DNA from 3 places in the Bacillus sp. P4_E1 genome. Region 3 is predicted to be linked to each of the others. Evidence: riboswitches for the same ligand, from Rfam matches in the RefSeq annotation. Region 3 holds a riboswitch; each other region holds the start of a gene.
The links. A riboswitch is a leader RNA that binds a small molecule or an ion and turns the genes downstream of it on or off. The one in region 3 is predicted to bind thiamine pyrophosphate.
Positions count from the first base shown of each region.

Region 1 (6,210 bases), on a different contig from region 3:
AATCGTACTTTTGTTTGTTCTCCTCCACTTAATAACTGGATAGGTTTTAATACATGTTCTTCTTTCAATCCGCACTTTGCTAATGCTTGTCGGATTTCTTTTCTTGTCATATCTGGTCTCCCTGCCCATACTCTTTCTAGTGCAGTTATTTCTGAGGAAAATTCCTCTTGTGCAAAATAAGCGGGTTTTACTCGTTCCCCAACAGAAACTGAGCCGCCTAACGGTTTTATTTGTCCTAGTAATGTTTTTAACATTGTTGTTTTTCCAATCCCATTATGACCAATAATCGCAATCTTTTCCCCTTTTTTCACTTGAAAATCCAATTCTGGAAATAACGGTTCACCATAACCAATTTTCAGTTTCTCTACCTGTAATATACGACTCACTGGCTCAGTATAAACATTAAAATCAAAACGGGCGCGAGGTACATCGTTAACCTTTTCAACCTTTTTCATTTTCTCTAATACTTTTTCACGACTTTTCGCTTGTTTCGCTTTACGAATTTTATTTTTTTGAATAAAACCCTCTAAATGTGCAATTTCTTTTTGTTGTTTCGCATACGCCGCTTGTAATTGTTTCCTTTGTAATTGATAACTTTGCAAAAAGGTTTCATAATCTCCCGCATAGCGCTTAACCTTTCGTTCTTCTAGATGATAAATAACATTCGTAATATTGTTCAAAAATATTTCATCATGCGAAATGATAATATAAGCTTTTTCATACATTTGTAAATATGATTGCAACCATTCTATATGTGCTGTATCTAAATAGTTAGTTGGCTCATCTAATAATAAAACATCCGCTTTTTCTAAAAGGAGTTTCCCAAGTAACAACTTTGTCCGCTGACCACCACTTAACTTTGAAACATCCTTTTCCAATCCTATTTCAAACAAGCCTAAGCCTGTTGCTACTTCCTCAATTTCTGTATGAATTTGATAAAAATTAGAATTCTCCAATATAGTTTGTAACTCTCCATACCTTACTAACAATTTCGCTACTTCTCCTGCTCCAGCCATCTCTTCTGTAAGTTTTAACATGTCACGTTCCAACTCATACAGGTTAGAAAACGCACTTTGCAAGTATTCTTCAATTGTTATGCCTTCTTGTAAATCTATATGCTGTTGCAGAAAGCCAATCTTCACATGTGGAAACCATTCAATGTTTCCATCATCATGTATAAGTTCTCCTGTTAACAAGCGTAATAATGTGGATTTTCCAATTCCATTTTTCCCTACTAGCCCAACATGTTCGCCCTTTAATAATCGAAAGCACGCATTATATAAAATGGTTTTCTCACCATATGAATGACTTACATTTTCTACTGTTAATATACTCATCTTTTTTCTCTCCTTTTCTTATGATCCATAAGCTAAATAGAGAGAACAACAGTATAAAGCCTTATTTAGTTATACATATAAAAATGGGTAAGGTGAATACACCTTACCCATTACATATTATCGTAAGAAAGGATTAAGGTTCTTTACCTGCTGTCTTCAATTTAGCTTATTTGTTAAAAATGGGCAGACTTCTCCCGTATCAAGCTAAAACCATTTGAAGAACAGTTGATAAAGTCATTTTATCCTTTCACTCCTTTAACATTTGTTATATTAAGAGTATAAACCACTCTGTTATATTCTATTCTCTACTTTTTCTTTTGTTCCTTCTTCCAATTTATCCGATGTTAATGAACCCACTATTTCCCCTATAGATTTCATCTTTCTCCTTCAATAGAAAAAAGCCTCTTAACAGCAATTATACAAAAAACTGTTAAAAGACTTTTTTCTATTTTTTCATGTAAGGAGCCAATACTCTTAAAATTTCTTCCTTATCCTTCTTTAACTCAAGAGATGTTAACATATCCATCGTTCGCGGCCTAGGTAATTCCACTTGGACCTCGCCAACTATTGATGCTGGTCTTTGAGATAAAATAAATACGCGATCAGAAAGTAAAATTGCCTCATCTAAGTCATGTGTAACCATAACAATTGTTTGCTTTTCTTGATGCCAAGAATTTAAAAGCCAACTGTGTACTTCCATTTTTGTAAATGCATCTAATTTTCCAAAAGGCTCATCCAGCAGCATAATTGGCTTTTCACATAAATACGTACGAAGGAAACTAATTCTTTGACGCATTCCACCTGATAATTCATCTGGATAATGATCTGCATATTCATCTAGCTCAAATTGCTTTAATGCTTCCATTCCTTCTGTCAGCCTTTGTTTTTTAGGCTTCCCTTCGATTTCCAATGGAAGAACGATATTTTGCAAAGCCGATCGCCACGGTAGTAATAAATCTTGTTGCGGCATATAACTAACAACATCTTGTTTTTTTACATACTCCTCGTTATAAAACACTTCTCCGCTCGTTGGCTCTTCAACACTTGCAATCATATTTAATAATGTACTTTTTCCACAACCACTCGGACCTACAAAAGAGACAAACTCTCCCTCTTGTATAGACGCACTAATATTTGCTAATACATTCTTTCCATCGAAAGCTTTTAAAATATCTTTTATTTGTAATCCACTCATTTTTCACTTGGAAGGAATTCATTTGTAAAGGCATCTTTTACATCGATTTTCTTTTTAATAACTTTGTTGTCATATAAGAAATTCATGTAATTTGTCCAAATCTCTTCCTTCTGTACTCCCCACGCTTTTGCATCATCTTGATACTTTGTACTTAACCACTTTTGGCTTTCTTGTACTAATTCTTTATTCACATCCGGAACAGCTTTAATTAAAATATCCGCAGCTTCTTTCGGTTCTTTAATTGCAAAATCATAACCTTCTGTCGTTGCCGTCATAAATTTTTTCACAAAATCTTTATCTTGCTTCGTATGTTTTTCACTTGTAATAATAACAGGACTATAGAAATCAAGCGCTGGATCTAAGTCTTTTACCATAATTGTATTTAACTCTTTTCCTTGACGCTTCGCTTCAATTCCATCCCATCCATAATAAATCCATTCAAAGTCTGCATCACGACCGATTGATTTAAAGAAATCTGTTTGTCCAAGAATAATTTTTTCAACTTTATTAAAATCAGCTTGATGTTTCTCCATAATCGTCTTTAACGTCGCTTCTTCTGCTGGTCCCCCCCAGCCGCCATAACGTTTACCTTCAAAATCTTTCGGTGACGTCATATTATCTTTTTTTAGAGATGCAAAAGCAGAGGTATTATGCTGAATAATTGCACCAACAGAAACAACTGGGATTCCTTCAACACGAGCTAATGTTACATTTTCTTGTGTGCTTATCGCAAAGTCTGCTTTCCCAGAAGCAATCATCTGCTCTGCCGTTACATTATCACCAGGCTGGATAATTTCTACATCAAGCCCTTGCTTTTTGTAATAATCTTTCGTTTGCGCTACATATAAGCCAGTATGATTCGTATTTGGAAACCAATCTAAAACGACTTTTACTTTTTTATCTTTACTTGAACTTTCTTCTTTCTTCGCCGGATTACATCCGGCAACAGTTACTGCTAATAATGCAGCTAACATAATTTTTAAACCTTTTTTCATTTTCTGCCGCCCTTTCTGTATATCCATGGTGCTGTTATTCTTGCCATAAATTCAACAATAAAGTACAGACATAATGTCACCATGACGATAATCGCTGCAACACCAAATACTCGAGCCGTTAAAAAGGATTTTGTTGCTCTTGTAAGCATAACTCCTAATCCTTCGCTGGCACCAAGCCATTCCCCAATAATCGCCCCCATCACACTATATGTAACAGCAATTTTTAAACCTGAGAAAAAGTATGGGAGTACTGCTGGAAACTTTACTTTCTGGTAAACTTGCCATTTCGTTGCCTTCATTGTTTGTAACAGTTTCAGCATATTTTTATCTACCGTTTGGAAACCTTCTAAAATGCTAAGCGCAATTGGGAAGAAACAAACAAGAATAACAACCATTACTTTTGGCAACATTCCGTATCCAAACCAAATAATAAATAATGGTGCGAGCACAACGATTGGAATTGTTTGCGAAATAACGAGCAATGGATTCATTAAAATTCGAAATAAAGGGATGACATCCATAATGATAGCAATACTCGTCCCAAGTAAAATTGCAAAAAACAACCCAATTATTACTTCCTGTAACGTTTGCACTGTATTCGGTAATAGTAAATCTTTCATTCCAATTAACTCTTGCACAATTGCAGACGGCTTCGGTAAAATCCACGGCTCAATTTTAAATAATGAAACAGATCCTTCCCATATAGCAATGAGAAGGATAAGCCAAATTGTTGTGATTATTTTAGATCGCTTCTGGTTTTGCATATTCATCACGGTACTTCCAAACTTTTTCGTCAATCGTTACGCCTGTACTTGGACGATAGTGAATTTTAATAGAAGTAATTACTTCTTCTGCTCCAGCATCGACGCAAGCTTGTTGCGCGCGTTTAATGACGTCAAGAAGTACATCTAATTCTCCTTCCAACGTTGTTTCCATTGCCCCTACTTCATAACGAACTCCCGACTGTTGTACAACTTCAATTGCTTTATCAACAACGGAATACACATCTTTGTTCTTCGCTTGTGGTACTACTGAAAATGAAATTGTAACTTGTTGTGACATAATAAAATCCCCCTTACAAAATATGGTTTCAAAAAAAGAAAAGGCTTTCCTACCATGTAGGAAAGCCTTGTATACAAGTTATTCTATAATAACTTATGCTACATCACTTTAAAGTAACTCCCTACGCTGGCATTATCCAGATCAGGTTGAGGGTCGATGTATACTTACATCCTCTCAGCCAATTGGCTCCCCGGTTCTTAATTCGTTTTCATTGTAGCATGATTTATTTTATTGAACAAACAAAAGCATGTATAATCATTTCATTTAACTTTTAAATTCCCCAATTAACTCTTGTAACTCCTGTGAAAGCCAACTTAAAGAACTAGCTAATTCAGCAATATCTTGTACAGACATTTCCTGTTCTTTCATACTCTCTTCAATATTACTACTACTATTCGCATACATATTTGCGATATGTGATAGTTCATTTACAACACGAACAATATTTTGGCTATTTTGCAAAATATCACTTGAATTGCTAGAAACAGCTCTAACTTGATTTGTAACAGATTGTGCTGATTTTGAAATTTTTTCAAAGAAAGCACCACTACTTTCAACAAGTTTAATTCCAGATTCTACTTCTTTTGAAGCTTTTTGCATTGAAACAACAGCTTCTTCTGTTTCAGCTTGTGTTTCCCCTATTAATTTTGCTATATCCTTTGCTGATGCTTCCGTCTGCTCTGCTAATTTACGCACTTCATCAGCAACAACGGCAAACCCCTTTCCGGTTGCCTCAGCACGCGAAGCTTCAATAGAAGCATTTAAAACTAGCGAATTAGTTTGATTTGAAATGCCTGTAATTACATTTACAATATCACTAATTTCTTTTGATCTTGTTTCCAAAGAATAAATGATAGAAGATAAATCTTGTACTGCATTTTGTATTATGTTCATTTGATTAATCGCCTGTTCAATAACACCATTTCCTTTTACTGAATGACGCTCCATACCTTCAGACTCTTTCGACATTTGTTCTGCAGCATTCTTTATCTCTTCCATCTTATCTTCCATTTCATATACAATGCCTAAATACTGTGGTACTGAAGTTTCTTGTGATTGAGCGCCAGCTCTTAACCCAACCATAGAACTTACGATTTCTTGAACTGCCATGCTATTCTCTTTCGTACTCACTGACAATTCTTGTGAAGATGAGGAAACCTGTTCTGCTGTCTGCTTCACTTTATCTATAATTCCTTTAAACTTCTCGATGGTATTATTAAAATACGCATTAATAATACCAATATCATCTGGTCTTTCCTCTAATTTAATACTTAAATCACCTTCACCGACTTTGCGCAATCCTTCACGTAAATCTCGCAATGGAGCAAGTGCGTTACGCACAATTAAGAATTGAATAACAGTTGCAATTAAAACAGAAATACAAATAAACATTAAACCTTGTATAATGAAGTTTTCCTTTGTAATAGGAACAATAGAGGCATCTAGATCGGCTGCAACAATTGCCACAATATTATCTTCTCCATCTTTAATTGGCTCTAATATCGTTACCCATGATCCTAATGCGTCTTCATATACCTCTGTTATGTTTGCTTTTTTCGTGCTCATTACTTTATCATATGCTTTCATCCAACGATCTGGTTGTTTGTAATAGTCTCCCGGC
Region 1 is NZ_JBFUIV010000009.1:91,570-97,779, forward strand. Features, by position in the region: gene AC1DS7_RS14535 (ABC-F family ATP-binding cassette domain-containing protein) at 1-1,337, opposite strand, end outside; gene AC1DS7_RS14540 (ABC transporter ATP-binding protein) at 1,783-2,532, opposite strand; gene AC1DS7_RS14545 (ABC transporter substrate-binding protein) at 2,529-3,527, opposite strand; gene AC1DS7_RS14550 (ABC transporter permease) at 3,524-4,297, opposite strand; gene AC1DS7_RS14555 (MTH1187 family thiamine-binding protein) at 4,269-4,589, opposite strand; TPP riboswitch at 4,691-4,792, opposite strand; gene AC1DS7_RS14560 (methyl-accepting chemotaxis protein) at 4,854-6,210, opposite strand, start outside.
Region 1: another riboswitch for thiamine pyrophosphate. It lies ahead of AC1DS7_RS14555 (MTH1187 family thiamine-binding protein); the one in region 3 lies ahead of tenA (thiaminase II).

Region 2 (9,137 bases), on a different contig from region 3:
AGATGTAATGAAGTTAAGTGAATATAACGATCTTGCTAAAGCACTAGGCTATCAACAAGAAACAATAGAAAAAGAAGATGAAATTTTATTAATTCCTGGAGTCGTATCACAAAAACAAGAATTTAAAAATGGCGAGTATAAAAAGAATATAGAAGTCATTCAAGGAGATTGGACAAAGACATTTCATGTGAAAAAAGCTGTAGAAAATTTAGTTTTACCACATGATTCTAGAACTATTTATATCGCTGTTAAAGATCAGGTATATGATGGAATCCCTCTTACTAGTGACCCAGTTAATAAAGACATTCCATATCGTACTTACGGATTTGTTGTAGACGATTGGATGAAAACGAAGGGAATTTCAAACGAATTAATTAGTAGATTTGAGAAAGATACTAGAGTAGGTAATTTTCAATTTCGGGCTTTAACTATAGATTTGTTAAGTGCAAAGCAAACGAATGGATTATTACTTATGGCAAGTGTTTTAGTCGGAATCGTCTTCTTCACATTCGCTGCTAGTTTTATTTATTTCCGATTATATACTGATTTAGATCGCGATCAACAGCAATATAAAATGATTTCGAAAATGGGGTTAAGTAAACGAGAATTAAAAAAAATTGTAACGAGACAGTTATTATTAATGTTCTTCTTACCGATTGTTGTTGCAGTGATTCATACTGTAGTCGCTTATACGGCATTACAGCAATTAGTCGATTTTTCTATAATTAATAGCTCTATCGTTATTTTAATTTCATTTATATGTATACAAGTATTATATTTCTTTATAACCCGTTGGCGTTACCTGCAAAAGCTTTATAAGGTTATGGAGCAATAGAGTTTATTAGCTTGTAAGACTACATTAAAGTATGTGGAAAAAATGAACTGTATGATGAAAGGAAACGCGATGAAAAGAACTTTAACTATTTTTATGTTAACGATACTACTATTAATAAGTTTTAGTGCATGTTCTAAAAAGGAGAATCCATTTCCTGCAAACGGTTTATTAATCATTGGAAATGAAAATAAAATTTCACCAATTATTAATCGTTATCAAGAAATTACGAAAGAAAATGAAGTGTTTTCTGTGAAAACAGGTACTTATGGAAACGGACAAGTATTAATTTTAAATGAGTCTACAGCACAAGCATTGATTAAAGAAAAAGTTTTTCGTAAACGAGATAATGGCTCCAATTATATTATAGATACGTTACCGAAATTCCCAAAAGAAGGTTCGCTGTTGTTTACACATGAAGACGAAAAGGATATGAAAAGTATTGAATTAGAAGGAAAAGAGATTCCAGTTTCATACGATAGTGACGCTTGGATAGGTAACACTCGTAAATATCCAACGCAATGGTATGTGATTGTAGCACAAAATAGTGTGTATAAAGAAATAAAGGTAAATGAAACGAAAATGCACCTTCTTCATCTGAAAAAATCTTTAGGAGATGAAAAACCTAAAATGTCGACAGATAATACATTGGTTAATGAAAATGTCAAAGTAACAAGGCTAATCAAAGGTTTGGAAGGAGAAGTATCTTTTCAGTTTGTAACGATTGAAGAAAAATCTTAAAAAAGAGTTCAAGGTTGATAAAGTTTCTATCAACCTTGAACTCTTTTTAGTTATAGACCCTTCAGATAACATAGTTTACATGACTTCATTTAATCGAGTCTCGCTCGTTTCTTCAATCGCATTTGAATGTTGAACCGAACCATTTTGAGATTCCTTTTCTTTACGAAATTTCTGTAACATTTCTAAAATCATCCATAAAGGTACACCTTTGTCTTTTAGCATTTTCCATAAGTCTAATTCGCTAAATTTATGATCCGCTTGTTTCATTTCTTGTTCAGATGTACGAATATCAAATTTGATTAGATCATTAGATTTCTTATCTTTATGCTTAGTAGAAGAGATAGTATTATGCTCAAGATTAGATGGGGTTATTTTAGAAGGTTGAGCTAATGTATGAATTTTTAATCCGACTTGCATGCTTTTTTCCTCCTTTTCAAGCAATGAAATTAGTTTTCTTATGATTTTTAAATCCATTTAACATGAGGAAACTATATTTAATTATAAATTCAAATAATCAGATTTACAAGTTGTGTTATGAAAAGTAAATGCTTACTAGAATAAATATTTATCAACATTTGTATATGTTTTCTATATATACAACGTATATAAAATACTTTACATTATGTTTAAGTTGCAAACTAAGTTTGTATTTTTTTTCAAAGATAAATGTAAACGTTTTATTGAGGGGGAGAAAGTATGGGGAAATTATTTTTAAAAGTATGTTTTTTCGCATTAGTGACTGTTTGTTCATTCGCAGCGAAAACAACATACGCTGAAGAGAGACAACAAAATAATTATCCTATCATTTTAGTGAATGGATTTGCTGGATGGGGTAGAGAGGAAATGCTAGGGGTAAAATATTGGGGTGGTGTTCATGATATACAAGAAGATTTAAAAAGAAATGGTTATACAGTACATACTGCAGCTGTTGGACCAGTTTCTAGTAACTGGGATCGTGCATGTGAATTATATGCGCAAATTAACGGTGGAATAGTAGACTACGGTGCGGCACATGCTGAGAAACATGGACATAATCGTTTTGGTAGAACTTATAGTGGATTTGCACCGAATTGGAGTGAAACAAATAAAGTTCATTTAGTTGGGCATAGCATGGGTGGACAAACGACAAGAACATTAGTGCAATTATTAAAAGAAGGAAGTTATGAAGAAAAAGATTATGTGAAAAATCATCCGAACACAAAGATATCACCACTATTTGAAGGTGGCAAATCGTATGTTCATAGTGTTACAACTTTAGCAACTCCTCATAACGGTACAACACTCGCGGACGGAAGTCTTCTGTTGCCGTTCGTTAAAGATTTACTCATTACAGCTGCAAGTTTAGGTGGAAACAATAATTTATCATTATATGATTTTAAATTGGATCAATGGGGTATAAAAAAGAATGCCGGAGAGTCCTTTTTCCAATATACTGATCGTATTTTAAATAGTTCAATTTGGGAAAATACAAAAGATATAAGTCAATGGGATTTAAGTACTGATGGAGCAAAGGAGTTAAATAATTGGGTAAAGACGCAATCGGATGTATATTACTTATCTTATAGTGGACATGCATCGCAAGCAGCACCAATAACAGGTTTACATTTACCTCATATAACGATGAATAAAGTGTTAATGGGTAATGCATTTTTCTTAGGTTCCTATGCAAGATATGAAGAGAATCGAACATTAATAGATACTTCTTGGTGGCAAAATGACGGTGTAGTAAATACAAATTCTATGATTGCACCTTCATCTAATATTGCTGCAAATGATAATGAGTCTTTACAGGTTGGAAAATGGAATCATATCGAAACGAAAGCAAATTGGGACCATCTTGATATGGTAGGATTAAGCGTTTCAGACACGTTAGGTTTTTCTAATATTCAAGAGTTTTATAGAACAATTGCAGAAAAATTATCACGGTTACCGAAATAGATAATAATAAAGCGCTCTCGATGGAATTCGAGGGCGCTTTATATTATATTGAAAGAGGGATTTGGCAAAAAAAACATGGGGTGATCTTATGAAAATTCAAGTTGTATTATCGGGGTATGGGACAGTTGGTAAAGAATTTATTAAATTATTAAACGAAAAATATTTATATATAAATGAAACATATGGAATTGACTTAGTTGTTAGTGGAGTGATAGGAAGAAATATTGCAATATATAACGGGAAAGGTTTGCAGATTAATGATTTATTGACGTATGGTGATGGTTCTGCTGCAATTGAAAAATATATCGAACATTATCCAGAGGAACGCGGAACGATTAATATAAATGGTACTGTATTGGTTGAATCAACTGCTACAAATCTTAAAAATGGAAATCCAGGGAAACAGTATATGAAACAAGCTATTGAAAATCAAATGGATATAGTAGCTATTTCAAAAGGTGCACTTGTTACAGCTTGGAGTGAACTGAATACGGCAGCACGCATTTCAGGCTCACGCATTCGATATAGCGGTGCAACTGCCGCTGCGTTACCGACATTAGACATTGGACAACTAAGTTTAGCGGGTTGCCATATTGAAAAAATAGAAGGAATATTGAACGGGACAACAAATTATATTCTTACAAAGATGCATGAAGAATATAAGACGTTTGAAGAAGCATTGCAAGAAGCACAAAATAAAGGAATTGCGGAGACTAACCCGTTATTAGATATAAGCGGGATGGATAGCGCTTGTAAATTATTACTTTTGACGAATAGTTTAATGGGAAACGATTATTCACTCAAAGATATAAAAATAAACGGAATAGAGCACGTTACAACGCAACAAATTCAAAATGCAAAGGAACAAAATAAATCAATTAAATTAATTGCATCAGCATATAAAGATGATAATGGAAAAGTAAACCTTAGTGTACAACCTTGTAATTTAGAGAAAGAACATCCGTTAGCAAATATAAATGGCACGGAAAAAGGAATTACGTTCTTTACAGATACAATGGGACAAGTCACTACAATTGGTGGAGCTTCTAATCCACGCGGAGCTGCAGCTGCTGCTTTAAAAGATGTAATCAATTTATATCGAAATGATTTATAGGCTTTATAACCGTACCGCTATTAATAAAAAATACATATGTAGTGGACCTTTTGAGAATGAAATAAATATGTAAAAATAATTGCAGGGGGTAAGAAATTGTTTAAAGATTTTAAAGTTGTAAAAGATCGTCCCGTTTATATTCAATTAAAGGATTATTTAAAAAAGATGATTATGAAAGGGCATTTGTTGGGGGACCAAAAAATCCCATCAACAAGGGAACTGAGTGAATTATTATCAGTGAGCAGAAATACAGTACTCTCTGCATATGCGGATTTAGAACAAGAAGGACTCATTTATGCAGTTAAAGGAAAAGGAAATTTCGTTGCGAAGGTGGATATAAGTAACACCTCGTCTGTTGAAATAGATTGGAAAAATAAACTTAATACAGTTACCACATTAGCGGATGAATTAGACTTAATGAAGCATGGAGTTCGCTGGGAAAAAGGAATGATTGTTTTTAATAGTATAGCCCCGGACGAAAAGCTATTTGATGTTGAAAATTTCAAAAGAGCTTTTCTTACTCGTATGTCCATTGAAGGGGATATCGTATTGAACTACGGATATGCAAAAGGTTATAGACCGTTAATTAATTATTTACTTCATTACATGGAAATGAAAGGTGTAGATATTTCGAACAAAGATATTCTAATTACAAATGGATTTACAGAAGGATTAGATATTGTGTTATCTTCTTTATCGAAGAAATCAGGGCGTGTTATTTGTGAGAACCCAACTCACCATGCTGCATTGAAGCTTTTTCGTTTACATGGACTTGAAGTTCATGGAATTAATATGAATGATGATGGTATTGATACGAATGAAGTAGAAAAAAGTTTGCGTGAAAAGGATTTTGATTTCGCGTATTTAATCCCTTCTTATCATAATCCGACTGGTATTGTTACGAGTTCGGAGAAAAGAACGGAATTGATGAGGTTATTTTCAAAATACAAGATCCCTATTATAGAGGATGGGTTTAATGAAGAATTACGTTATTCGGGTTCACATTTATCGCCATTATTAACTTTTGCAGGGGCTGGTAATAATGTGATTTATATTAGTAGCTTTTCAAAGGTACTTTTCCCTGGTTTACGTGTAGGTTGGATCATTGCAGATAAAGAACTGATACATTATTTAGAAAGTGTTAAAAGAGCCAGAACCATTCACACATCTACGTTAGATCAAGCTGTTCTGTTTCAATATTTACATGAAGGATATTTTGAAAAATATTTAAAAAAAGCAAGATCTGTTTATAAGAAAAAATATGAGTTAGCTGTTGGGGCGTGTAATCAGTACATTCCGTTTAAAAGAATGACTGGAGACGGTGGACTTCATTTGTTTATAGAGTTGGAAGAAAAAATTCAAGCCCGCACACTTTTACAAAAGTGTTATGAGAAAGGAGTTACGTTTTCTCCTGGAGATGTTTTTTACTCTGATGGAGGAGGAGCGAACACATTCCGATTAGGATTTTCACGTTTGAAAGAACAGGAAATTGTTAGCGGGATTCAAATAATTGGTGAAACTTTAAAAAATGAAACTTGGAGTTGAGAAAATGAGAATTGGCGTTATTATGGGAGGAGTATCCTCTGAAAAACAAGTATCAATTATGACTGGGAATGAAATGATTGCACATTTAGATAAGAGTAAATATGAAATCGTTCCAATTACGTTAAATGAAAAAATGGATTTAATTGAAAAAGCGAAAGACATTGATTTTGCATTGCTAGCATTACACGGAAAATACGGAGAAGATGGTACGGTTCAAGGGACGCTTGAGAGTTTAGGTATTCCATATAGCGGCAGTAATATGTTATCTAGCGGTATATGTATGGATAAAAATATTTCGAAAAAGATTTTGCGTTATGAAGGAGTAGAAACACCAGATTGGATTGAACTTACAAAAATGGAGGATCTAAAGCTTGAGGAGTTAGATAAATTAGGCTTTCCGTTAGTGGTAAAACCAAACTCTGGCGGCTCAAGTGTTGGAGTTAAGATTGTCTATGATAAAAATGAATTAATCTCTATGCTAGAAACTGTATTCGAATGGGATTCTGAAGTAGTAATTGAGAAGTATATAAAAGGTGACGAGATTACATGTTCAATTTTTGATGGGCAACAGTTACCTATCATTTCGATTCGACATGCTGCTGTGTTCTTTGACTATAATGCAAAATATGATGATACTAGTACAGTTGAAGAAGTTATTGAACTTCCAGCTGAAATAAAGGAACGTGTAAATAAAGCGTCACTGGCTTGTTATAAAGCATTAAAATGTAGTGTTTATGCAAGGGTTGATATGATGGTGAAGGAAGGAATTCCATATGTAATGGAAGTTAATACATTACCAGGGATGACACAATCAAGTTTACTGCCAAAAAGTGCGGAAGCAGCGGGAATTAATTATAGCAAACTATTAGATATGATAATTGAAACTTCATTAAAAGTAAGGAAAGAAGAAGGTTTTTAAGGTAGTTATATAATTAATTCTTTTGACAGTTCCACGAATTATGCTATGATAATTACAATACGACAACTAAATATTTATCCACTAGGGGGGCCTTTTATAGGCTGAGATCAGATGAAATTTTGAGACTCTTAGTACCTGATCTGGTTAATGCCAGCGTAGGGAAGTGGGAAAGACGTTGCTATTTAACGAATAAATACTGTCAATTTCACTTTCTTTACGCCTGTAAAGAAAGTTTTTTTATTTTACAGCTTTAATAATTGTGGATAAATACGTATATTTTTTACATTATTTGGAGGGATTTGAATGACTTTTTCACAATCATTACGTAAAGAAGTAGATTCAATTTGGGAAGCAAGTTTTAACCATCCTTTTGTAAAAAAACTAGGCGAAGGAACATTAGATTTAGCTAGTTTTCGATATTATGTGCTTCAAGATTCTTATTATTTGAGTCATTTTGCTAGAGTACAAACGTTAGGTGCTGCAAAGGCTCTTGAATTAGAAACGACAGCTCGTATGGCACACCATGCACAAAATACGTATGAAGCTGAGTTATCATTACATGAGAATTTCGCAAAGAAATTAGGGATTACAAAAGAAGAAAAAGATAATTTTATTCCTGCGCCAACTGCATATGCATATACATCTCATATGTATCGTGCAGCTTATGAAGGGCATTTAGGAGATATTATTGCGGCTATTTTACCTTGTTATTGGTTATATTATGAAATCGGTGAACGATTAAAAGAATGTCAACCAGAAGAGCCAATTTATCAAGAATGGATTTCTGCATATGGATCTGATTGGTTCCGTACTCTAGTAGAAGAGCAAATCACACGATTAGATACGATCGCTGAAAAAGTAACAGAGGCAGACCGTAATCGTATGAGACAACATTTTATTTTTAGTAGTCAATATGAATATTCATTTTGGGAAATGGCATATACATTAGAAAAATGGCCGGTGAATGAAGAAGTTAAAGGTGTTATTTAATTAAGAGTATATAAAAGGTATCGCTATATAAAGAGGCGATACCTTTTATTATATTTAGTTTCTGTAATTTTTTTGTAAATCATAGATAAAAAATATAATAATTCATTATAATGATTTTATAATATAAAGTCCCATAAGGAGGTAGTTATATGTTAATAGTTACTTTATATTAATTTGATTTTAATAATGTTTTATTTAAATAACCAAATGTAATTTAGTTATTTCCTTTAATGTGCTTGGTTAAAATTTGATTCGTTAATGCTTAAAAAATTGGTATCTTTTCTAGTATTATTCATGATCAATATAAATTAAGAGAGGAAGTATTAATAATATGGAAAAATTACAGTTATTAGCATTTAAAAATATAGTAGAACCCCTCTATAATGAGAAAGTATCGTATATTTATTTTCCTATTGAATGGCTTGAGATTGTAGAGATACATTATAGAACATTTTTATTAACGAGCAAATTAAAACTTGTAAATGAAAGATTGTATGAAATGTTTTCTGATATATTATTCATTCAGCATAATCCATATATATTAAAGGAAGATACGCCCTGGATTGTAGCAAAAGAACCAATGAAACAAGAACAGTTAGACTATATTTTCCAAAGCTGGTATGAGGTTATTCATGATTGGAAACCTAATAAATTAATAGATCCACCACATTTAGAATGGCAGTATGATTTAATTAGTAATTTACCAGCATTACATGATAAAAAAACGTTTTCTAAATGGGTACCAGCTCTAATTACTCATATTTTTTGCGAACAGCCTTTACGTATGGAAAATAAAAATGAGGAAGAAATATATTTTTCACCACTGCGATCACAACATGTTTCTGAAGCGATGTCTGAGCCAATTAAAGATGAAGAAACACATGATTATTTCTCTTATGTATATCGGTTTGAATACGTAACTCGTGGAGGTGAGAATATTCCGCTATTAAAAGTATCTGTAGGGATTAGGAGGTTTTATCAACAATATAATCATAAAGATATCCCTATACTTTTAGGGCGAAAGCGGAGCCAAATACTGATTTCAACTCCTGAATTTG
Region 2 is NZ_JBFUIV010000001.1:798-9,934, forward strand. Features, by position in the region: partial or broken gene AC1DS7_RS00005 (FtsX-like permease family protein) at 1-835, shown strand, start outside; gene AC1DS7_RS00010 (lipoprotein BA_5634 family protein) at 905-1,573, shown strand; gene AC1DS7_RS00015 (DUF3914 domain-containing protein) at 1,649-1,990, opposite strand; gene AC1DS7_RS00020 (esterase/lipase family protein) at 2,270-3,511, shown strand; gene AC1DS7_RS00025 (homoserine dehydrogenase) at 3,600-4,625, shown strand; gene pdxR (MocR-like pyridoxine biosynthesis transcription factor PdxR) at 4,722-6,170, shown strand; gene ddlB (D-alanine--D-alanine ligase) at 6,175-7,089, shown strand; TPP riboswitch at 7,163-7,268, shown strand; gene tenA (thiaminase II) at 7,393-8,079, shown strand; gene AC1DS7_RS00045 (pPIWI_RE module domain-containing protein) at 8,411-9,137, shown strand, end outside.
Region 2: another riboswitch for thiamine pyrophosphate. It lies ahead of tenA (thiaminase II); the one in region 3 lies ahead of tenA (thiaminase II).

Region 3 (9,346 bases):
ATAAACTGTTGTATATAATTTCCCATTTATTTGATGGGCGATGAACACGACATTGCCGTAGCTAGCCGAATAATAAGATTTCACAACCTTACCTGCAGCAGCAGCTTGAATAGAGACATTTCCTTGTGCTGCTATATCTATACCATAATGCATTTGCTCCCAGCGCATATCAAAAGTGGAGCTGATTTTCCCTTGAGTAGGGAATTTGAAAACTGCTGGAATTGATGCAGGTTGAGCTGTTTTAGCTTGTGCTTGATTTTGATTTTGCACTACATAGTGTTTTGCTACATATCCGTATCCTGTGCCAAAACGAATTTTATACCAAGTACCTACCGTTTCTACTACTTGTACTTGTGTACCATTTTGTAATGAGCCAAGTAGAGTGCCACTTGTGCTAGCATTGCTACGTACATTTAATTTTGGTGTTGCAACAGTATAAGAAGGAGAACCTTGTACTGTTACACCTTTTACTAGAGGTGTGGATCCATTAGATACAAATGTTTTTTGTACGTAACCAATTTGACCGTTATGTAATATTTTGTACCAATCTCCTTGTTCACCTTGAATGGTAATGAATTGACCATTTGGTAATATATCTAGAATAGAAGACTCTGTATTAGGTTCAGAACGAACGTTTAATGCGTTTGCATTTACGATATATTGAGACTTTGGTTGAACATTTTTTTTGAATAGAATTGCATCTTTTTTCATATAGCCTGTTTTGTTGTTAACAGATACTTTATACCAATCTTGAACTGTTTCAAGAATAGTAACCGGGCTATTAAATCGAATGGTATCAACTATTGCACTGTCTGTATGGCTATTTTGATGTAGTGCAACGTTGTCAATTTTTACATATCCAGTTTTTACTGTAGATGGTTGCTTAGCAGCCGCTGTTTGTATATCGGATTCTCCCATAGAAGGAAGTAAAGAAGCAATTGCGATAGTAGTTGCTGTTAAAGCTGTGGCTTTCATATTCATGTAATAAAGACCTCCTCTAGTTGTATAGTTGTAATTTTATTATAGTATAAAGATATAATATATTGGTCGTATTCACATAAATGTAATATGAAATCAATAAAAATAATGTCAGAAGAGAGATTCGTATATAAATATTGTATATATCATTTGTGAGGTCGCATTTATATTTGTTTAACATGTTAAGAATTGATTCTTAATTAAGAAAATTAAAACAGTTGATGATGTCTTATGGCGATGTTATACTGACAGTGATAATTTTATAGTTTGCTAGGAGGGCTGGTGTTGCCAGCTGAGAGTAGGGCCATAAGCCTTTGATCCTTTTTATTACCTGATCTAGATTATGCTAGCGTAGGGAAGCAATTCGGACATTAACAATGAGTCCCCGTTTCTTTGCGTATAGAAACGGGGCTTTTTTATTTGAAAATTTCATATTAACACCACTAGGGGTGCTTTTCGTGCTGAGAGAGGAATAATCCTTAACCCTTACAACACCTGATCTAGATAATACTAGCGAAGGGAAGTGGAACAACGAATAAATTATAATTTTATTTGCTGTAACCACTTCTTATATACAGAAGTGGTTTTTTTATTGAGATAAATAGATATATAGGAAGGGGAATTATTAATGAAATTTTGTGAAAGATTATTTGATACGGTGCAGCCTGTTTGGGAGAAAAGTCATAATCATCCGTTTGTAGTAGGTATGGGGGATGGTACGTTGGAAAAAGACAAATTCCAGTACTATATTATTCAAGATTATTTATATTTGTTAGATTATGCAAAGCTATATGCAATTGGGGTTGTAAAGGCAACGAATCCACAAGTTATGGCAAAATTTGCAGAGCAAATTGATGGGATTTTAAATGGAGAAATGACGATCCATAAACAGTATGCAAACAAACTTGGCATTACTGTAGAGGAGATAGAATCTGCGAAACCATCTGCTAAAAATTTAGCCTATACAAATTACATGATGTCTGTATCTCAAAATGGCACACTTGCAGAATTAATATCAGCTTTACTTCCATGTATGTGGAGCTATTGGGAGATTGGAAAGCGTTTAAATGATATTCCTGGAGCAAGCGATCATGAGTTCTTTGGAGAGTGGATTCAAGGATATAGTTCTGAAGAATACGGTAACCTTTGTATTTGGTTAATAGATTTATTAAATGAAATGGCAGTTGGAAAGTCAGAGAAAGAGCTAGACCGATTAGAGGAGATTTTCTTATATTCCAGCCGATTTGAATATTTATTCTGGGATATGGCTTATCGTAAGGAGATGTGGGGTTTTGAGGAGCAAGAACATACTACAGTTTCATAATGTTTCCTTTCATTATGATGAGAAACCAATCATCAATGAATTAAATGCTTCTATACAAGATAAAGAGTTTGTAAGTATTATCGGGCCGAGTGGATGTGGGAAAAGTACTTTATTTCGCCTTATTACAGGCTTAGAAGAGGCAAGTACTGGACAGATAGAGCTGACAAAAACAAAGAGTCATCCTGTAGGGTATATGCCCCAAAAAGATATGCTCTTGCCGTGGAGGACGATTATTGAGAATGCTGCCCTGCCGCTAGAGTGCCAAGGTGTGCAAAAGAAAGAAGCGCAAGTAAAAGTGAAAGAACTGTTACATAAATTTGGTTTACAAGGGTACGAGAAAAAATATCCGAAAGATTTATCTGGTGGTATGAGGCAACGCGTATCTTTTATCCGAACTTTATTAACAGGCGGGGAGATATTATTGTTAGATGAACCGTTTAGCGCATTGGACGCTTTAACGAAGGCATCTTTGCAAGAATGGTTGTTTGAACAATGGAAAGAGTGGGAAAAAACAATTTTATTTATCACTCATGATGTTGAAGAAGCATTGTTTCTTTCTAATCGAATTTTGGTTGTAGAAAATCAACCGATAGCAACTTTAACTGAGCGAATTGTGCCGCTTGATCGTAACCGAACAAGAAAAGATTTATATAAGCCTGAAGTGTTAGCGCTTAAAGAAGAGCTCCTTAGTATGTTACAAAGGCAGGTACTCGTATGATGAATCGCTTGAAGGAGTTATTACCTGCCCTAATATTAAGTGGAATTTTACTTGCTCTGTGGGAAGTAGGAGCAAGAATTGTAGATGAAATGTACATTTTGCCATCACCTTCTGCAATTGTAATGAAGATATGGGCGCTGAAAGATATATTATTTACGGTTCATTTACCTGCAACGTTGTACGTCGTTTTAATAGGCGTTGTTATTTCTATCGTACTGGGCGTAGGGCTAGCAATGTTAATGAATGCGAGTACGTGGATGGAAAGAGCATTTTATCCGTTATTAGTTGCTTCACAAACAATCCCGATTACTGCGCTTGCGCCGCTCTTCGTTTTATGGTTTGGATATACCATCTGGAGTAAGGTTGTTGTTACCGTTTTAATTACGTTTTTCCCAATTGCGGTCAATACGTATGATGGACTGCGCAGTACGAAAAAAGAATGGGAGGAGCTATTAGTTACATATGGTGCAACGAAAAAAGATATTTTTCTAAAGCTAAAGTTGCCATCTGCTCTTCCTTACTTTTTCTCAGCGTTAAAAATTGCAGTTCCGCTTAGTGTGATTGGTGCAGCAATTGGAGAATGGCTCGGTGCACAAGCTGGGCTTGGATATTTCAGTAAAAGAATGATGACGCAGTTAGACGGAGCTGGTGTATTTGCACCCATTGTATTGTTATCATTATTAGCTATTTTCTTCGTCATACTTATTTCCATATTGGAAAAGAAATTTATTAGTTGGAGGAAACATTCATGAAATTATTAAAACGCATCTTTGTGTTTACATTATTAGTTGCAATGATTGCAGGATGTTCGAGTAACTCGGCATCAGATAAGAATAAATCAGAAAAAGAAATAACAGTAATGCTTGATTGGTACCCGAATGCGGTACATAGCTTTATTTATACGGCAATTGAAAAAGGATACTTTAAAGAAGAAGGAGTCAAGGTGAATATTAAATTCCCTTCTAATCCGACTGATCCATTAACGCTAGCGGCAGCAGGGAAAGTGACAGTTGGTTTGTATTATCAACCAGATGTTGTCATGGCAAAAGCAAATGAACAAATTCCAGTGAAATCAATTGGAGCTGTCGTACGTTCACCGTTAAATCATGTTGTATCACTGAAGTCAGCAGGCATTCAATCGCCAAAAGATTTAGAGGGGAAAACAGTTGGATATTCTGGAACACCTTTAAGTGAGATGTATTTAAAAACGATGGTAAAAGAAGCTGGTGGTAATCCAGATACAGTGAAAGTAGTCGATGTTGGCTTTGATTTAGTACCAGCATTAATTACGAAAAAAGTGGATGCGGTAACAGGGGCATACATTAACCATGAAGTACCTGTTATGCGTCATGAAGGTCATGAACCAGCATACTTTAATCCAGCAGATTATGGTGTACCGAACTATCATGAGCTTGTGTTTGTAACGGGTGATAAAACGTTGAAAAAAGATAAAGAAGCATTGCAAGCCTTTTTACGTGGGGCACAAAAAGGGTATGACTTTATGAAGAAAAAACCCGATGAAGCATTAAATATTTTATTAGATCATCAAGAAAAAGAAAACTTCCCGCTTGTACCAGAAGTTGAAAAAGAAAGTATGAAAATTTTATTAGAGAAGATGGAAACGAAAGATGAGCCATTCTTATCGGATTCAAAAGAGTCATGGGAGAAACAAAACAAATGGTTGAAAGACAAAGGAATGACGAAAGAAATCGTTCCAGCCGATGAATTATTTGAAAACATTTTAAAGTAGGCGAATGAATATGAAAAATGAGCTCCATGTAATCTCAAATGGCCATATGCCATTCGAAGAGTTAGTGAATGTAGCGATGCAAATTGAGAGTGAGATCGATTATTTGCATATTCGTGAGCGTGAGAAAAGTACGAAGGAATTGTATGAAGGTGTGGAAAGTCTTTTGGGGAAAGGCTTTCCAGCATCGAAGATAGTGATAAATGATCGAATTGATATTGCTATTCTATTAAATATTCCGCGTGTTCAGCTAGGATATCGAAGCGCAGATGTAAGGTTAGTAAAAGAAAAGTTTTCTTATTTGCATGTCGGTTATTCAGTACATTCGCTAGATGAAGCGATAGTAGCATTTAAAAATGGGGCAGATTCACTCGTTTATGGTCATGTATTTCCGACAGATTGTAAAAAAGGTGTGCCAGCGAGAGGATTAGAAGAAATTGCTCATATGGCAAGTTGTTTATCCATACCAATAACTGCAATTGGTGGGATTACCCCTGAAAATACAGGTGATGTTCTTGCAAATGGTGTAAGTGGCATTGCTGTTATGTCCGGGATTATAAGCAGTAGTAATCCGTATAGCAAGGCGAAATCTTATAAGGAATCAATAAGAAAGTGGGCGGAAAAACATGTGTAAGAAGTATGATGTAGCGATTATTGGCGGAGGTGTAATTGGTAGTTCAGTTGCACACTTTCTAGCAGAAAGAGGGCATAAAGTAGCGATTGTAGAGAAGCAAAGAATCGCATCTGAAGCTTCGAAAGCAGCTGCTGGTTTGCTCGGTGTTCAGGCAGAATGGGATGCATATGATCCGTTGTTTGAGCTTGCTAGAGAAAGCCGTGCTATATTTCCACAACTTGCAGCAGTTTTACGTGAAAAAACAGGCATCGATATTGGGTATGAAGAAAAGGGCATTTATCGCATCGCTCAAAATGAAGATGAGAAGAAAAGAATTCTTCATATTATGGATTGGCAGCAGAAAACAGGTGAAGATTCCCGATTTCTAACGGGGGACCATTTACGGGAAAAAGAGCCGTTTCTTTCCGAGTCAATTATAGGGGCGGTATATTATCCGAAAGATGGTCAAGTTATTGCACCAGAGCTTACGAAAGCATTCGCACATTCTGCAGCAATTTCCGGTGCTGATATATATGAACAAACAGAAGTGTTTGATATTCGTATTGAAAATAATAAAGTGACTGGAATTGTTACGAGTGAAGGTGTAATCACATGTGAAAAAGTCGTTATCGCTGGAGGCTCATGGAGTACGAAATTACTACATTATTTCCATAGTGATTGGGGCACGTATCCTGTGAAGGGTGAAGTTGTTGCAGTAAGAAGCAAGAAACAGCTCTTGAAAGCTCCTATTTTCCAAGAACGTTTTTATATTACACCGAAACGTGGTGGCCGTTACGTAATTGGGGCAACAATGAAGCCTCATACGTTTAATAAGTCTGTACAACCAGAAAGTATTACTTCCATATTAGAGCGTGCCTACACAATATTGCCTGCTTTAAAAGAAGCAGAATGGGAAAGTACGTGGGCTGGGTTAAGACCGCAGTCTAATAATGAAGCTCCTTATATGGGAGAGCATGAAGAAATAAAAGGTTTATATGCTTGTACGGGCCATTATCGAAACGGCATTTTATTAAGTCCTGTTTCTGGTCAGTATATGGCTGATTTAATAGAAGGAAAGCAGGAGAATCACTTGCTAGATTCATTGCTTTCTAAAACGGTTTAGAAAGGGGATGGAAGTTTGAATTTAAAAATTAATGGTAACCAAATTGAAGTACCAGAGAGTATAAAAACAGTAGCTGGGCTACTTACACATTTAGAGTTAGATAACAGAATTGTTGTAGTAGAACGTAATAAAGATATTTTACAAAAAGATGATCATAACGATACATCTGTTTTTGATGGGGACCAAATTGAGATTGTAACTTTCGTAGGAGGCGGTTGATTATGTTAAACATTGGACAATTTTCATTTCATTCTAGACTTTTATTAGGAACAGGGAAATTCCCTGATTTTGATGTGCAGCAAAAGGCAATTAATGTTTCTGAGGCTGAGATTTTAACATTCGCAGTACGTCGTATGGATATATTTGATGCGAAGCAGCCTAATTTATTAGAGAAACTTGATGTGAAAAAATATACGTTATTACCGAATACAGCAGGAGCAAAAAATGCTGAAGAAGCTGTTCGTATTGCAAAATTAGCAAAAGCTTCTGGACTTTGTGACATGATAAAAGTAGAAGTTATTGGTGATGATAGAACGTTATTACCTGATCCAGTAGAAACGTTAAAGGCATCTGAAATGTTACTAGAAGAAGGATTTATCGTTCTTCCTTACACATCTGATGATGTTGTATTAGCACGCAAACTACAAGAACTTGGCGTGCATGCGATTATGCCAGGAGCATCACCCATCGGATCAGGACTTGGTATTGTAAATCCATTAAATTTAAGCTTTATTATTGAACAAGCGACAGTACCAGTTATCGTTGACGCAGGTATTGGTAGCCCAGCTGATGCGGCATTTGCGATGGAATTAGGAGCGGATGGTGTGTTATTGAATACAGCTGTGTCGGGAGCAAAAGATCCTATTAAGATGGCACAAGCAATGAAATTAAGTATTGAGGCAGGTCGTTTAGGGTTTGAAGCAGGTCGTATTGCACGCAAGCGCTGCGCGACAGCAAGTAGTCCTTTAGAAGGAATGAGCGTAGTTGAATAATCGATATTCTCGCCAAGAACTATTTTCTCCAATTGGGGAAGAAGGGCAACAAAAGCTAGGAGAAAAGCATATACTTATTATCGGTGCAGGTGCATTAGGTAGTGCAAATGCAGAGATGTTTGTAAGGGCAGGCGTTGGTAAGGTAACAATTGTTGACCGCGATTATGTAGATTGGAGTAATTTGCAAAGACAACAATTGTATGCAGAGAGTGATGTAGAGAATAATCTTCCGAAGGCTGTAGCGGCAAAAAAACGTCTAGAAGAGGTTAATAGTGAAGTAAGAGTAGAAGCTCTCGTTCAGGATGTAACGGCTGAAGAGTTAGAAGAACTCGTTACAAATGTTGATGTAATCATCGATGCGACTGACAATTTCGAAACACGTTTCATCGTGAATGATATATCGCAAAAATATTCTATTCCATGGGTTTATGGGGCATGTGTAGGAAGTTACGGTCTTTCTTATACTATTCTTCCAGGAAAAACGCCATGTTTATCTTGTTTATTACAATCGATTCCACTTGGCGGAGCGACATGTGATACGGCGGGTATTATATCACCTGCTGTATCTCTTGTCGTTTCTCATCAAGTAACGGAAACACTTAAACTGTTAGTAGAAGATTATGACTCGCTTCGAGATGGGCTTGTATCATTTGATGTATGGAAAAATGAATATTCATGTATGAATGTGCGAAAGCTTCGTAAACATAATTGTCTATCGTGTGGTGAACAAGCAGTATATCCATATTTAAATAAGGAAAACACTTCAAAAACAGCAGTGTTATGCGGGAGAAATACAGTTCAAATTAGACCACCTTATAAAGAGGAAATGGATTTTGAACAATATAAAAAATTGTTGAATGATCGTGTGACTGATTTAAATGTAAATCCATATTTATTATCATTTTCGGTTGAAGAAAAGAGATTAGTTGCTTTTAAAGATGGCCGTGTCCTTGTACATGGAACGAAAGATATAAGTGAAGCGAAAACAATTTATCATCGCTATTTTGGGTAGAAAAGGATGAGTGGAATGAAAGTGAATAAAGCTTTAACGATTGCAGGATCTGATAGCGGAGGCGGCGCTGGAATTCAAGCAGATTTAAAAACTTTCCAAGAGCTTGGTGTGTACGGAATGACGGCTATTACAGCAATTACTGCTCAAAATACGCTTGGCGTTCAAGGGGTATATCCTGTTTCTTTAGAAGGGATTACGGAGCAGCTGCATTCAATTGGTACGGATTTAACGCCAGATGCTGTAAAACTGGGAATGTTATTTAGTAGTGAAATTATTCAAATTGTGGCAGAGCATATTAAGAAATTTGGCTGGAATAATATTGTGCTAGATCCTGTTATGATTGCTAAAGGCGGTGCGTCATTATTACAACAAGAAGCAGTACAAGCATTAAAAGAATATTTATTGCCAGTAGCAACTGTTGTCACACCGAATGTTCCTGAAGCAGAAGTGTTAACTGGAATGGAGATTCATAATGTAGAAGATAGTAAGGAAGCTGCAAAAGTATTGCATGAATCAGGGGCTAAATATGTGCTTATGAAGGGCGGACATGCAGAATATCAAGGTAATGAAGTAATTGATTTACTCTTTGATGGTGAGCAGTTTATTGAATTTAGAAGTGAACGAATTCCTTCGAAGCAAACGCACGGAAGTGGGTGTACATTTGCTTCAGCGGTTACAGCAGGACTTGCGAAAGGCTACTTGATGGAAGAGGCAGTTCAAGAAGCAAAACGATTTATTAGTATAGCAATTGAAGAGCCATTGAATATTGGAAGTGGTCATGGGCCGACGAATCATTTTGCATATAAATTGAATAAGACGCATGTATAAAGATACGAGAA
Region 3 is NZ_JBFUIV010000003.1:3,589-12,934, forward strand. Features, by position in the region: gene AC1DS7_RS04365 (SH3 domain-containing protein) at 1-981, opposite strand, end outside; TPP riboswitch at 1,241-1,353, shown strand; TPP riboswitch at 1,414-1,517, shown strand; gene tenA (thiaminase II) at 1,607-2,302, shown strand; gene AC1DS7_RS04375 (ABC transporter ATP-binding protein) at 2,271-3,020, shown strand; gene AC1DS7_RS04380 (ABC transporter permease) at 3,020-3,772, shown strand; gene AC1DS7_RS04385 (ABC transporter substrate-binding protein) at 3,769-4,770, shown strand; gene tenI (thiazole tautomerase TenI) at 4,781-5,401, shown strand; gene thiO (glycine oxidase ThiO) at 5,394-6,503, shown strand; gene thiS (sulfur carrier protein ThiS) at 6,519-6,722, shown strand; gene thiG (thiazole synthase) at 6,725-7,495, shown strand; gene AC1DS7_RS04410 (thiazole biosynthesis adenylyltransferase ThiF) at 7,488-8,507, shown strand; gene thiD (bifunctional hydroxymethylpyrimidine kinase/phosphomethylpyrimidine kinase) at 8,523-9,335, shown strand.